2 regions of the Streptomyces sp. NPDC025618 genome follow, and region 2 is predicted to be linked to the other one. Evidence: riboswitches for the same ligand, from Rfam matches in the RefSeq annotation. Region 2 holds a riboswitch; the other holds the start of a gene.
What was found. Region 2 has a riboswitch for cyclic di-AMP ahead of ACZ4A5_RS13785 (transglycosylase family protein). Riboswitches for the same ligand answer to the same signal wherever they lie in the genome.
Positions count from the first base shown of each region.

Region 1: it holds a riboswitch for cyclic di-AMP, as region 2 does, so the genes downstream of both, ACZ4A5_RS05460 (M23 family metallopeptidase) here and ACZ4A5_RS13785 (transglycosylase family protein) in region 2, are expected to answer to the same signal.

Region 1 is NZ_JBVHLW010000003.1:318,169-325,245, reverse strand. It holds gene ACZ4A5_RS05470 (aldo/keto reductase) at 1-15, opposite strand, end outside; gene ACZ4A5_RS05465 (MFS transporter) at 53-1,513, opposite strand; gene ACZ4A5_RS05460 (M23 family metallopeptidase) at 1,565-2,851, opposite strand; cyclic di-AMP (ydaO/yuaA leader) riboswitch at 2,863-2,997, opposite strand; gene ACZ4A5_RS05455 (DEAD/DEAH box helicase) at 4,248-5,858, opposite strand; gene ACZ4A5_RS05450 (cold-shock protein) at 6,100-6,303, opposite strand; gene ACZ4A5_RS05445 (DUF6227 family protein) at 6,522-7,077, opposite strand, start outside.
Region 2 is NZ_JBVHLW010000012.1:37,000-44,076, reverse strand. It holds gene ACZ4A5_RS13795 (cytochrome P450 family protein) at 77-1,375, shown strand; gene ACZ4A5_RS13790 (LysM peptidoglycan-binding domain-containing protein) at 1,540-2,568, shown strand; cyclic di-AMP (ydaO/yuaA leader) riboswitch at 2,829-3,010, shown strand; gene ACZ4A5_RS13785 (transglycosylase family protein) at 3,014-3,757, shown strand; gene eno (phosphopyruvate hydratase) at 4,214-5,494, shown strand; gene ACZ4A5_RS13775 (FtsB family cell division protein) at 5,628-6,101, shown strand; gene ACZ4A5_RS13770 (DUF501 domain-containing protein) at 6,182-6,712, shown strand; gene ACZ4A5_RS13765 (Ppx/GppA phosphatase family protein) at 6,709-7,077, shown strand, end outside.

The DNA.
Region 1 (7,077 bases), on a different contig from region 2:
GTGAATGTCAGCCATGACTCTCTCCAACATCCTTACGGTGAAGGGTATTCCGCTACTTCGCCGTCGCGGGGAGCGGCGCCGCCCGCTCGGTGGACAGCGGGGCCGCGATCGCTTCGAGGGAACGCCCCTCCGCCGGTACGGCCAGGAAGGCCGCGACCAGCCCGGCGGCACACATCAGGGACGCGCCGATCTGGAATGCCAGCACCGTGTCACCGACGACGCCGCTGCTCGTCAGGTCGGAGAAGATCAGCGGACCGGTGATGCCGCCGGCCGCCGTGCCGAGCGCGTAGAAGAAAGCGATGGCCATCGCGCGGGTCTCCATGGGGAAGACTTCCGACACCGTGAGGTACGCGCTGCTCGCGCCCGCCGAGGCGAAGAAGAGGACGACGGCCCAGCAGGCGGTGAGGGTGTCGGCGCTCAGCCGCCCGGCGCCGAAGAGCCAGGCCGTGCCGAAGAGGAGCAGGCCGGACAGCAGATAGGTCGAGGAAATCATGACGCGCCGGCCGACGGTGTCGAAGAGCCGGCCGAGCAGGAGCGGACCGCAGAAGTTGCCCGCGGCGATGACCGCGAAGAAATAGCCGGTCCGGGAAGTGGAGACGCCGAAGAACGTGGTGAGAATGGCGCCGAAGCCGAAAGTGATCGCGTTGTAGAGAAACGCCTGGCCGATGAAGAGGGCGAGGCCGAGCACGGCACGCCGGCGGTACTGGCCGAACACCGTACGGGCGATTTCCCGGAAGGTGATCGCGGACCGCTGGTGAATGGTGATCTCACCTTCGGCGGGCGGCAGCTCGCGCCCCTTCTCCGCCGCGACGCGTTCCTCGATCGAGGTCACGAGTTCCTCGGCCTCGTCCCCTCTGCCGTGGATGAACAGCCAGCGCGGGCTTTCCGGCACATGGCGCCGTACGAGCAGGATGACCAGGCCCAGGACCACCCCCAGCGCGAATGTCAGCCGCCACCCCACGTCCACTGGGAAAACGGCCGTGTCGAGCATCAGGATCGACAGCAGTGAACCGCCGACCGCGCCGATCCAGAAGCTGCCGTTGATGATGAGGTCGACCCGGCCGCGGTAGGCCGCGGGGATCAGCTCGTCGATGGCGGAATTGATGGCCGCGTACTCGCCTCCGATGCCGAATCCGGTCAGGAAGCGGAAGGCGAAAAACCACCAGGAGGAGAACGACAGGGCGGTCAGCGCCGTCGCCGCCAGATAGACGGCGAGGGTGACGATGAACAGCTTCTTGCGGCCGAACCGGTCGGTGAGGCGGCCGAAGAAGAGCGCGCCGGAGCACGCCCCCGCCACATAGAGGGCCGCGGCCAGGCCCGTGATCTCGCCCGAGGTGACCGGCAGGCCGCTGCCCCGCTCGGAGAGGCGGCCGGCGATGTTGCCGACGACCGTGACCTCCAGGCCGTCCAGGATCCAGACCGTGCCGAGGCCGATCACCACCATCCAGTGCCAGCGGGACCAGGGGAGGCGGTCCAGACGGGCCGGTACGGAGGTGGTGATCGCGGCTGTCACGGCATCCGGGTGCCCCTGTCCGTGCCAGATATGCGTGACGGCTGCCGCGGGCTACGGCTCCAGGCCACGCTCGCGCAGCCAGGGCAGCGGGTCGACCGGGGCTCCGCCGTCCGGGCGGATCTCCAGGTGGAGGTGCGGGCCGGTGACATTGCCGGTGGCGCCCACGCGGCCGATCACGTCGCCGCTGTTCACCTTGCCCGAGGTGACCACCATCGACGACAGGTGGCAGAACCACACCTCCGTACCGTCGTCCAGCTTCAGCACGATGCGGTAGCCGTACGCGCCCGCCCACCCGGCGTGGGTGATCGTGCCGCTGCCGATCGCCTTGACGGGCGTGCCGGTCGGGGCGGCGAAGTCCTCGCCGGTGTGGTTCGCGGACCACATGTTGCCCGCCTGGCCGAAGCCGGCGGTCAGGGTGTACGAGCCGACGGGGAGGGTGTACGCGCCCGGGCTGTGCGCCGCGGGCGTGCGTGGCCCGGTGTCGGTGGGGTCGGCGGCGTCCGCCGGGGCCACCGGGTGGGCCTCGGCACGCGCCGCCTCGGCCTGCTCGGCCTCGGCCGCCTTCGCCGCCCTGTCCGCCTCGGCCGCTTCCGCCGCCTTCTTGGCCGCCGCCTCGGCCGCCTCGCGCTGCGCCGCCTCGCGCGTCCGGTCGTCGGCGGAGGTCTGCTGGTGCTCGGCCTGCTGGAGGATGCGGGCACGCAGGGCCTCGCCCGCGTTCGTGGTGCCCTGGGCCGCTTCCTCGGTGCTCAGGCCGGCCTGGGTGAGCGGCTGTTCGGCACCGGGCGCGGCGGGCGCGGCCTGCTCCTCGTGTGTCTGACCGCCGCCGAGGAGGGAGCCGGCCAGGTCGGGTACCGATATCGGTGCCGCCGGGCGGTCCTGCGCGCTCGCCATGCCGCCCGCGCCGACGGCCGCGATGACACCGACGCCGAGGACGGCGCCGCTGCGGGCCATCGTGCCGCCGCGCTGCTTGGCGACGCGGTGCCGGCCGCCGCTCCCGCCACGGGCCGGTACGGGGGCGGGGTGCGCGGCCTCGCCGACGGCCGGCTCCGGCGCCGTCGGCTCAGGCACCGCCCAGTGCGGGACGGTCGGCTGGGGCGCTGCCGGTCGCTGTGCGGCCGGCTGAGGGGGCATCGGCTGAGGCGCCACCGGCTGAGGATCAGTGGTGAAGCCCCGCGCGGGAGGCGCGATCGCCGGGGTGCCGCTTTCCATGGCCGCCGTCTGCGGCGAGGGCGTCGCCATATGGGCGGTCATATACGCGGGCACGATCGGAAGTTCGGGTGCGTAGTGCTCGTTCGACCCGTGCAGAGTGGGGTCGAGGGCAGGCTCGTTGGACGCCACGGGGGCGCACTCCTTTCCTTCCTTCTCGCCTACCGGGTTAGCTGTCGGGTTCGGAGCAGGAAGGTCTCCTACGAGCCGGGTGCGGCCCGATTCACCCCAGGGCGGGTGGTTCCCCGGTTCCCAGATGCTGCTGGTGTATCAGGTCTTGCTGTGCCCGCGGGATTCGGCGAAGGCGCACGGCGCCGCCTCTTGCGGCGGTGATGAGGACCGCACGTCGTTATCGAACGTTAATAGACAGACCGCGTGGTTTCCAAGCCGAAAGGCTGAATCGACCGGCTCCTTGGTCAGGACTTGGCGAGGAGGCCGACTTCTTAATGTGGTCCTTATTCCGACGGAATGCGGAACGATCAAGATCCACTACTGGGTGTGCGGGGGGATTTCGGTGCTGCGGGCCTCTCGGCGTGGCGGTCGATGGCGCCGTCCGCCCGCCGGACGCCCGCCGTACGGGCAGGCGGCTGTGTCGGGGCGGGCGTACCGGAAACGTCGTCGCCCTGGCGGGGACGTCCGTCGCCGGTCGGGTCGGGTCGCGAGCAGGGTCTTGTCGCCCGTGGTGCGGCTGCCCGCGCGTGCGTGGGGGCGCTGCCTCAGCCCCTCGATGTGCGGGTCGGTTGGCCTGCGGCGCTTTTCCCCAGCCCCGCCCCTTCCCGAAACTGGGGCGCTGCCCCAGACCCCGATCTGCGGGCCGGTTCGCCGCCTGCGGCGGGAGCGGCCTGCGGCCGCGTCCTCAAGCGCCGGACGGGCTGGAAAGAAACGCGTACCCGGGCCGGAACGAGCCCCGGACGAGCTGAAAAGAAAAGACGGGCGCGCCCGGCACGGCGACGATCACCCCGGACAGGCTGAAAAGACGGACGTGCCCGGAACGGCAACGAGCACTCCCATGCAGGCTGGGCGAACTGACGCGCCCGGACCAGCAACGAGCACTCCCATGCAGGACTGGGCGACAGCGAGCACCCCGGACGCGCTGAAAGGGAAGACCGGCCCACCCCCACAACCCGATGCCGCTCTCCGGCGGGAGGGGGTGGGGCTGGAGGGTGGGGTTCTGGAACGCGGTGCGAATCCGGGGCACTCAATGCGCCTGACCCGCACCGCACCGCGTTCCAGGTCCCAGCCCGGAAGACCCACCCCCGGCACCCACCACAACCCAAGCCCGGCCGGCGCTTGAGGCCGCCCGCCGCAGGCGCAGCGGACCCGCACCTAGCCAACGGCGAGCCCGCAGGGCGCTCCCGCCGCAGGCGGCAACGAAACCCGCACAAGGCAACGGCGAACCCGCAGGGCGCTCCCGCCGCAGGCGCAGACAACCCGCACCCGGCAACGGCGAGCCCGCAGGCCACCCGAACCGCAAGGCGCGAGCAACCCGCAGAACCCACACGGCAACCCCGAGCCCCCCGGCTACCGGTCAGACCTTCGGCGCCCGCCGAGAGCCCCCGCCCCCACCGCCACGGCGAACCGCGTTGCCCGGCCGCGTGCCGCCCGAGCGGCGGGACGCCCCGCCGCCCTGGCCCTGCCCCGTGCCGCTGCCGAAGCCGCGGTAGCCGCCGCCACCGTTGCCGGCGCTCGGCTCCGTACGCGTACGGCCGCGGCCGGACCCGGAGCCCGAGCCGCGCGAGCGGGACGGCTTCTTCGTGCCCTGCGGCTGCTGCGCGGCGGCCGGCGGCGCTATGACCACCGCGACACCACTGGGCTCACGCGCACCGGTGATCCGCTCCAGCTCGGGGTCGCGGGGGTGCGTCTTGATGACGTTGGGGGTGATCTTCGCCGTGACCATCATGCGGGTCATCTCGCGCCGCTGCTCGGGCAGGACGAGGGTGACGACCGTGCCGGACTCGCCCGCGCGGGCCGTGCGGCCGCCGCGGTGCAGGTAGTCCTTGTGGTCCATCGGCGGGTCGATGTTCACGACAAGGTCGAGGCCGTCGATGTGGATGCCGCGGGCGGCGACGTTGGTGGCGATCAGCGCGGTGACCTGGTCCGTACGGAACAGCTCCAGCGTGCGGTTGCGCTGCGGCTGGCTCTTGCCGCCGTGCAGCGCCCCGGCGCGCACGCCCTCGGAGAGCAGCTTCTTCACCAGGCGGTCGGCGCCGCGCTTGGTGTCCACGAACATGATCACGCGGCCCTCGCGGGCGGCGATGCGGGTGACCGCTTCCTTCTTGTCCGCGTCGGTCACGAAGAGCAGGTGGTGCTCCATCGTGGAGACCGCGCCGACCGAGGCATCGACGGAGTGCGTCACCGGGTCGGTGAGGAAGCGGCGCACGAGGCGGTCGACGTTGCGGTCCAGGGTCGCGGAGAACAGCATGCGCTGGCCGTCCGGGTCGACCTGGTCGAGCAGCTTGGTGACCTGGGGCAGGAAGCCCATGTCGGCCATCTGGTCGGCCTCGTCCAGGACCGTGATCCGCACGTCGCCGAGCTTGCAGTCGCCGCGCTGGATCAGGTCGGCGAGCCGGCCCGGGGTGGCGACCAGGACCTCGGCGCCGCGCGCGAGGGTCTGCGCCTGCCGGCCGATGGACATGCCGCCGACGACGGTGGCGATCCGCAGGTTGACCGCGGTGGCGTACGGGCTGAGCGAGTCGGTGACCTGCTGCGCCAGCTCGCGGGTGGGGACGAGCACGAGGGCGAGCGGACGGCCGGGCTCGGCGCGGCGGCCCGTCGTGCGGGCGAGCAGCGCCAGGCCGAAGGCCAGCGTCTTGCCGGAGCCCGTACGGCCGCGGCCGAGGACGTCACGGCCGCTCAGCGAGTTGGGGAGGGTCGCGGCCTGGATCGGGAACGGCTCGGTGACGCCTTCGCGGGTCAGCGTGGCGAGCAGGCCGTTCGGCATGTCCAGGTCGGCGAAGGAGGCCACCGGCGGCAGGGCCGGGGTGGTGGAGACCGGCGTCTCGAACTCCCCCTGGAGGGGAGCGGCGGTACGGCGGCGGGGCGCCTGGCCGCCGCGGGCGGACTGGCCGCCGCCACCGCGCTGGCGGGGCGGACGGGCGGAGCCGCCGTCGGCGGAGGAAGAACGGGCGTAGCGAGTCATGCGGGGACCTTCCCTCAATGGGGTGGCACGCCCGGAAGAGAGACTTCGCTTCGCGGGACCGGCCGGTACGGACGGACGGCGGAAAAGCCTGGGCGCGCTGGTGCGGGGGCAGCAATGGGGCCCGCACCCAGTGGTGCGGGCCCCATTACGTGGTGCTTCATGCGGTGCCCGGCGAGGACGTCGGACTCACGGCGCGAGGGCCGGAAGTCCCGTCACCCGGACCGGGCGGGCATGTGAATCGTCAGGCAGCGACGATGTTCTCGGCCTGCAGGCCCTTCTGGCCCTGCGTGACGTCGAAGGAAACCTTCTGACCCTCGAGCAGCTCACGGAAGCCGGAGGAGGCGATGTTCGAGTAGTGGGCGAAGACGTCCGGGCCGCCGCCGTCCTGCTCGATGAAGCCGAAGCCCTTTTCCGAGTTGAACCACTTCACGGTGCCAGTAGCCATGTCTATCTCCTTGTGAATGGGATGGGCCCCACACCGGAATAGACCGGCAAAAACAAAAATGCGCCTTCGGCTACATAACCGTCAGGCGCACACGAGTTCATGGGTACCACAACTGCAACTTCCGTCGACCATAGCACACGGGGGCGGCCCCCGTAACCCCCGTCTTTCCCGCCCCGCCGTCCGCCGGCCCCTGGGACCCGCCCGTACCCCGCCCCAGGCTACAGCTCGACGCCCTGGGCGCGGGCGTGCCGGTCCGCCGCCACCTCGGCCTCCGCCTCGTCGAGATAGACCTCGCAGACGAGCCTGCCGTCCGCCGTCATGTTGTGTTCCAGCTCCCACAGGCTGAGCTCGCCGCCGCCCTCCAGCAGGAAGGCGTGCTCGTAGAAGCGGCACCAGGTGGCGTCCCGGCCGGTGCCCCGCCGGCGCGGCTTGGTGATCAGCGCGATGTGGTGACCGAGCGCCTCCTGGAGGAGCTCACGCACGACCTCGCCGGGCCCGTCCTCGTTCTCCGCGCGGCGCAGCAGCCGCCGGGCGTGGTCGGGCGAGGCGTCGGAGACGTACTCCCGGCGGGGCTGGGTGGGGCCCATGGCGAGCAGCAGCTCCTCCGCCAGCCAGGCCGGCAGCTCCTCGGCCTCGCTGCCGGGGCCGATGCCACCGCCGATCCGCTCGTGGACCCGGCGCTCGGCCTGGTCGAGGGCGTCCTCCTGGGCATACAGCTCGTAGAGGAACCGCTCGTCGGGCCCGGTGTCGTGCTCCAGCTCGTACAGCAGCAGG
Region 2 (7,077 bases):
TCGATGCCCGTCGGCGTCGGCCGGATCCAGCGCGCCCGGTGGGTGAGGACACCGCCGCGCGGCGGTGGCGCACGCGATGCCACCCGCGCACCGGCCGCCCCGGCCCCAGGTAGCGTCAGTGGACGTGCACGACATCACCCCCGCCACCGTCCCCCCGCTCTTCACCTGGGAATTCGCCGCCGACCCGTACCCCACGTACGCCTGGCTCCGCGAGAACGCCCCCGTCCACCGCACCGCGCTCCCCAGCGGCGTGGACGCCTGGCTGGTGACCCGCTACGCCGACGCCCGGCAGGCGCTCGCCGACCAGCGGCTGTCGAAGAACCCCGTGCACCACAGCGAGTCCGCGCACGGCAAGGGGAAGGTCGGCATCCCGGGCGAGCGCAGCGCCAATCTGATGACGCACCTGCTCAACATCGACCCGCCGGACCACACCCGGCTGCGCAGGCTCGTGTCCAAGGCGTTCACGCCGGGGCGCGTCGCCGAGTTCGCGCCGCGCGTCCAGGAGCTGACCGACGGGCTCATCGACGACTTCTGCGCGCGGGGGAGCGCCGACCTCATCCACGAGTTCGCCTTCCCCCTCCCCATCTATGCCATCTGCGACCTGCTCGGCGTGCCGGCCGAGGACCAGGACGACTTCCGCGACTGGGCGGGCATGATGATCCGCCACGGCGGCGGCCCGCGCGGCGGCGTCGCCCGCGCGGTGAAGAAGATGCGCACCTATCTCGCGGAACTGATCCACCGAAAGCGGGAGAACCCCGGCGAGGATCTGATTTCCGGTCTTATCCGGGCAAGCGACCACGGCGAGCACCTCACCGAGAACGAGGCCGCGGCGATGGCCTTCATCTTGCTTTTCGCCGGTTTCGAAACAACTGTGAACCTGATCGGTAACGGTCTGCACGCCCTCCTGCGCAATCCCGGGCAGCGCGAGCGGCTCCAACTGGCGCTCGCCGAAGGGGACGAGAGCCTGCTCGCGACGGGCGTGGAGGAACTGCTGCGGTACGACGGCCCGGTGGAGCTCGCCACCTGGCGGTTCGCCAAGCAGGAGCTGGTGATCGGCGGTCAGCGCATCGCCGAGGGGGACCCCGTGCTCGTGGTCCTCGCGGCCGCCGACCGGGACCCGGAGCGCTTCACGGAGCCCGACACCCTCGACCTCTCCCGGGCCGACAACCAGCACCTCGGATACGGGCACGGCATCCACTACTGCCTGGGGGCCCCGCTGGCCCGGCTGGAGGGCAGGACCGCGCTCGCGACGCTGCTGCGCCGCCTCCCTGACCTGCGGCTTTCTGTCGATCCGGAGGAATTGCGGTGGCGCGGCGGGCTCATCATGCGCGGACTGCGCACCCTGCCGGTCGAGTTCGGGGCGCACGCCGGATGACCCTGCGTCAACTGACGTGACCACCGCGTGACCTGCGCTACACCGGCTTGTGACTGATGGGGCCGGTGGCTATGTTCGACCACCATATTCGCCGTCACACGAGAGGCCATCACATGCGCTCCGGGAACGGTCGACATCGTCGCCCCCGTCAGGTACCCGCCGTCGTGGTCGCAGCGGGGGTGACGGGGTCGGCCCTCGCCATGCCGCTGCTCGCGGCCACCGGCGCCAGTGCCGCCGACGCCCCCACGTGGGACCGCGTCGCCCAGTGCGAGAGCGGCGGGACGTGGAGCACCAACTCCGGCAACGGCTCCTACGGCGGGCTGCAGATGACCCAGGAGCTGTGGGAGCGGTACGGCGGCCGCGCGTACGCCCCGCGCCCCGACCTCGCCAGCCGTCAGCAGCAGATCGCCGTCGCCGAGGAGGTGCTGAACGCCGGCGCGAGCACCTGGCAGGCGTGCGGCTCCGCCGCCGGCCTCACCAAGGACGGCAAGGCCCCCGAAGTGACGCCCGGCAGCACCAAGGCGCCGACGAACGACGCACCCGCGCCTCGTGCACCGGAGCGCACTCCCTCCGCACCCGCGACGGGCGGCTCCGCGCCGTCGGACTCCACCGCTTCCCCGGCTGCCCCGGCCTCACCGTCCGCAAACCCGGACGCGAAGCCTTCCTCCGGGACCCCTTCGCCCTCCGCGAGCGACAAGGGCGGCAAGCCCGAGAGCGGCAAGCACCGCAAGGACCCGGGCAGCCCGACGACGGGACCGACGGCCGGGCCCACGGGCGACCCCACCGAAATCCCCACGTCGGGCGCGCCGTCCACGCCGAAGCCGGCCGACCCGTCCACCGGCACGCCGGGATCCGCGGACTCCGCGTCCCCGCACGCGCCGTCCACCGGCGGCCCGGCGGAAGGCTCCGGTCCGGACTCCGGTCCGGCTTCCGGTTCGGGCCCGGGCAAGCACCGTGCCGAGCCGCCGCGTTCGGACGACGAGGGCCGCGCCTCGCGCGGCGGGGACGACGCCCGTACGGACAGGCCGGCCGCCGGGGATTACACGGTGCGGCCGGGTGACAACCTGTCAGTCATCGCGGAGGCCCACTCCGTTCACGGTGGATGGCAAACGCTGTACCAGCGGAACGAGAAAGTTGTCGGTTCCGATCCCGATTTGATACTTCCTGGTCAGCGGCTTGAGGTCGGCAAATAGACCGATAGTTCGGGGGGAATGTCCGTTCCAGTCGAAAGTGAGACATGGGTCTCGTTGAACTTCCGCGGAACGGCCCCCTCCAAAACTTGACACACCCGCTCCCACCTGCGGAAATGTCAGGTTTCTATGGGTAACAAGAGGCAACTGTGGCTGGAAAGAGGGGTTTGAACCCGTCGGCCCGGAGTGCTTACCGTCATGACCGCTCGCCAAAGCGAGCACCACGGTCGCCACGCCGAATCCTGCCGGCGACCGGCGGAGTCGTCGCGCAAGCGCCGTAGGCAGGAGCGGGGGAACCAAGGTAGGCGCCGGAACGAATCCACCGGTCGGTGACCGGAGGGTCCGGGACGGCTTGGGGTGAAGCCGAGTGTGCTCGCACACGAGGCCGGGCGAACTCACAGCCCGAACCCGACAGCTCACCTCGTAGGCGTCGGTGAGGAAACGACTCATGTCCAAGGGCAAGCACCGTCGTCCGTCCAAGGCCGTCCGCATCGTCACGCTCGCCGGTGTCACCGGCGCCGCGGTCGCGGCCCCGCTGATGATCGCGACCTCCGCGAACGCCGCCTCCGTCTCCACCTGGGACAAGGTCGCCCAGTGCGAGTCCGGCGGTAACTGGTCCATCAACACCGGCAACGGCTACTACGGCGGCCTGCAGTTCTCGCAGTCCTCCTGGAACGCCGCCGGCGGCCAGAGCTACGCCGACCGAGCCGACCACGCCAGCAAGTCCCAGCAGATCGCCGTCGCCGAGAAGCTCCTCGCCATGCAGGGCCCGGGCGCCTGGGGCTGCGCCGTGTCCGGCATGACCCCCGGTGGCTCGGGTGCCGGCGCGGACACCTCCGGCTCGGAGAAGGCCGACCGCGGCACCTCCACGAAGTCGCACGCCGACCGCAGCGAGCGCCAGGCCGCGCCGAAGAAGACCACCCCGAAGCACGCCGCTCCGCAGGCGCAGAGCTCCGACGAGGACGAGTCCGAGGCCGCCCCGGCCCCGAAGCAGACCGCGCCGAAGCACGCCGCCCCGAAGCCCGTGCAGAAGGGTGACGGCGAGTACGAGGTCAAGGAAGGCGACACCCTCGGCAAGATCGCCGACGCCAACAAGGTCAAGGGCGGCTGGGAGAAGCTCTACGACCTGAACAAGGACGTCGTCGCCAACGCCGATCTGATCTTCCCGGGCCAGCAGCTGCATCTCAGCTGATCCGGTGGGTGCGGCGGTTCTCACCGCCGCACCCGATCGCTCACCGCGACACCGCCCCGCTCCGCCGCGAACCCCGAGCCGCGTTGGAGCGGGGCTTCGCCGTTCGCTCCCGGGGCTGGGGGCAAGCCCCCAGCCCCCTGCAACACGGCTTCGCCGCGTTGTCCTCAAGCGCCGGACGGGCCGAATGGCGCACTCAGATCAGCCAGAACCAGCCCGTCCGGCGCTTGAGGACGCGGCCGCAGGCCGCTCCCGCCGCAGGCGGCAACGGACCGCACCCAGAAGACCAGAAGCGAGCCGCAGGCTTCACCGTTCAGCGAAACATTGCCGCCATTCGCCCCGCGATCACCGCGTTTGTGCCATTTTTCGGCGCATGAGGCGTCCCGACGGCAGAGCGACCCCCCGCCGCCCGTTAGGCTCGTGCTCGCAGAACTCCAGACACACACGAAGGAGACCCTCGTGCCGTCCATCGACGTCGTCGTAGCTCGCGAGATCCTCGACTCGCGAGGCAACCCCACGGTCGAGGTCGAGGTCGGCCTCGACGACGGCTCCACGGGCCGTGCCGCCGTGCCGTCCGGTGCCTCGACCGGTGCCTTCGAGGCCATCGAGCTCCGTGACGGTGACAAGAACCGTTACCTCGGCAAGGGCGTCGAGAAGGCCGTGCTGGCCGTCATCGAGCAGATCGGCCCGGAGCTCGTCGGCTATGACGCCACCGAGCAGCGCCTGATCGACCAGGCGATGTTCGACCTGGACGCCACCGACAACAAGGGCTCGCTCGGCGCCAACGCCATCCTCGGCGTCTCCCTCGCCGTCGCGCACGCCGCGTCCGAGGCATCCGACCTGCCGCTCTTCCGCTACCTGGGCGGCCCGAACGCGCACCTGCTGCCCGTTCCGATGATGAACATCCTCAACGGTGGGTCGCACGCCGACTCCAACGTGGACATCCAGGAGTTCATGATCGCCCCGATCGGCGCGGAGTCCTTCTCCGAGGCCCTGCGCTGGGGCGCCGAGGTCTACCACACCCTCAAGGCCGTGCTGAAGGCCAAGGGCCTGTCCACCGGCCTCGGCGACGAGGGCGGCTTCGCCCCGAACCTGGGCTCCAACCGCGAGGCCCTCGACCTCATCCTCGAGGCCGTCAAGCAGGCCGGTTACACCCCCGGCCAGGACATCGCGCTCGCGCTGGACGTCGCCGCCTCCGAGTTCTACAAGGACGGCTCGTACCACTTCGAGGGCAAGTCCCGCTCGGCCTCCGAGATGACGGACTACTACGCCGAGCTCGTCGCCGCGTACCCGCTGGTCTCCATCGAGGACCCGCTGTTCGAGGACGACTGGGACGGCTGGAAGACCCTCACCGAGCGCCTCGGCGACAAGGTGCAGATCGTCGGCGACGACCTGTTCGTCACCAACCCCGAGCGCCTCGGCCGCGGCATCGAGGAGGGCGCCGCCAACGCCCTGCTGGTCAAGGTCAACCAGATCGGTTCGCTGACCGAGACCCTCGACGCCGTCGAGCTGGCCCAGCGCAACGGCTTCAAGTGCATGATGTCGCACCGCTCCGGCGAGACCGAGGACGTCACCATCGCCGACCTCGCCGTCGCCACCAACTGCGGCCAGATCAAGACCGGCGCCCCGGCCCGCTCCGAGCGCGTCGCGAAGTACAACCAGCTGCTGCGCATCGAGGAGATCCTCGACGACGCCGCGGTCTACGCCGGCCGCAGCGCCTTCCCGCGCTTCAAGGGCTGACACCCGCCGGGGGACGGAAACGAAACCCCCGGGCGATATCCACAGCCTCACCACGTCCCCGGCCACGGTCCCGTACCGTGGCCGGGGACGTACGTTCGCAGGCGAGGCTGTCGAGGGACCACGGGGAGGCGAAGTGGCGGGCGACCGGTTCTCGACCGCGGCCAGACTCAAGGCGCTGGTGCGGGGCCCGCGGGCCCGGGTCTACCGCGCGCGGACCCGCCGCCGGGGCAGGCTCACCGGGCGCGCGGCGCTGCTGGCGCTCGTCGTCTGCTCCCTGGTCGTCGCCCTCGCCTACCCCATGCGCCAATGGGTCACCCAGCGCTCGGACATCGCCGGTCAGCGGCAGCGCACCGAGCAGGCCCGCAAGCAGGTGCAGCGGCTGCTGGACGAGAAGGCCCGCCTGGAGGACCCGGCGTATGTCGAGCAGCAGGCCCGCGAGCACCTGCACTACCTCCGCCCCGGCGAGACCGGCTACAGCGTGGTCGACGGCAGCGGCGCCGCCCGCCGCCCAAAGGACCAAGGCGCCGCCGACCGCCCCTGGTACAGCAATCTCTGGGACGGCGTGGACCAGGCCGACGCCTCGGACGCCCCGGGCGCCGGCCGCTGACCGTACCCCCGGCCCCCCGGGCACCCCCCCCGCACCGAGCTTCACCGAGACCTCCGTCGAGACCGAGTACGAGCGAGCACATGGACACCCCTCCTCCGAAGACCGAGCCCACCGAGCCCACCGACGCGGACATCGCGGCGTTCAAGGAGCAGCTGGGCCGCCCGCCGCGCGGGCTGCGCGCCATCGCCCACCGCTGCCCGTGCGGCAACCCCGACGTCGTCGAGACCCAGCCGCGGCTGGAGGACGGCACGCCCTTCCCGACGCTCTTCTATCTGACCTGCCCGCGCGCGGCCTCCGCGATCGGCACGCTGGAGGCGGACGGCGTCATGAAGGAGATGACGGAGCGTCTGAAGACCGACCCGGAGCTCGCCGCGGCCTATGAGAAGGCGCACGAGGACTACCTCACGCGCCGTGACGCGATCGAGGTCCTGGAGGGCTTCCCCAGCGCGGGCGGCATGCCGGACCGCGTCAAGTGCCTGCACGTGCTCGTGGGCCACTCGCTGGCCGCCGGCCCGGGCGTCAACCCGCTGGGCGACGAGGCGATCGCCATGCTGCCCGAGTGGTGGGCCAAGGGCCCGTGCGTCAACCCGTGCGGAGGCGAGGAGAAGTGACCCGCGTAGCCGCTGTCGACTGCGGCACGAACTCCATCCGGCTGCTCGTCGCCGACCTCGACCCGGCGACCGGTGAGCTCACCGAGCTGGACCGGCGGATGCGGATCGTCCGGCTCGGCCAGGGCGTGGACCGCACGGGCCGGCTGGCGGACGAGGCGCTGGAGCGCACGTTCGCCGCGTGCCGGGAGTACGCGGAGGTGATCCGCGATCTGAAGGCCGAGCGGACCCGCTTCGTGGCGACCTCCGCGTCCCGTGACGCGGAGAACCGCGAGGAGTTCGTGCGCGGGATCGTGGCGATCCTGGGCGTGGAGCCCGAGGTGATCAGCGGTGACCAGGAGGCGGAGTTCTCCTTCACCGGCGCGACC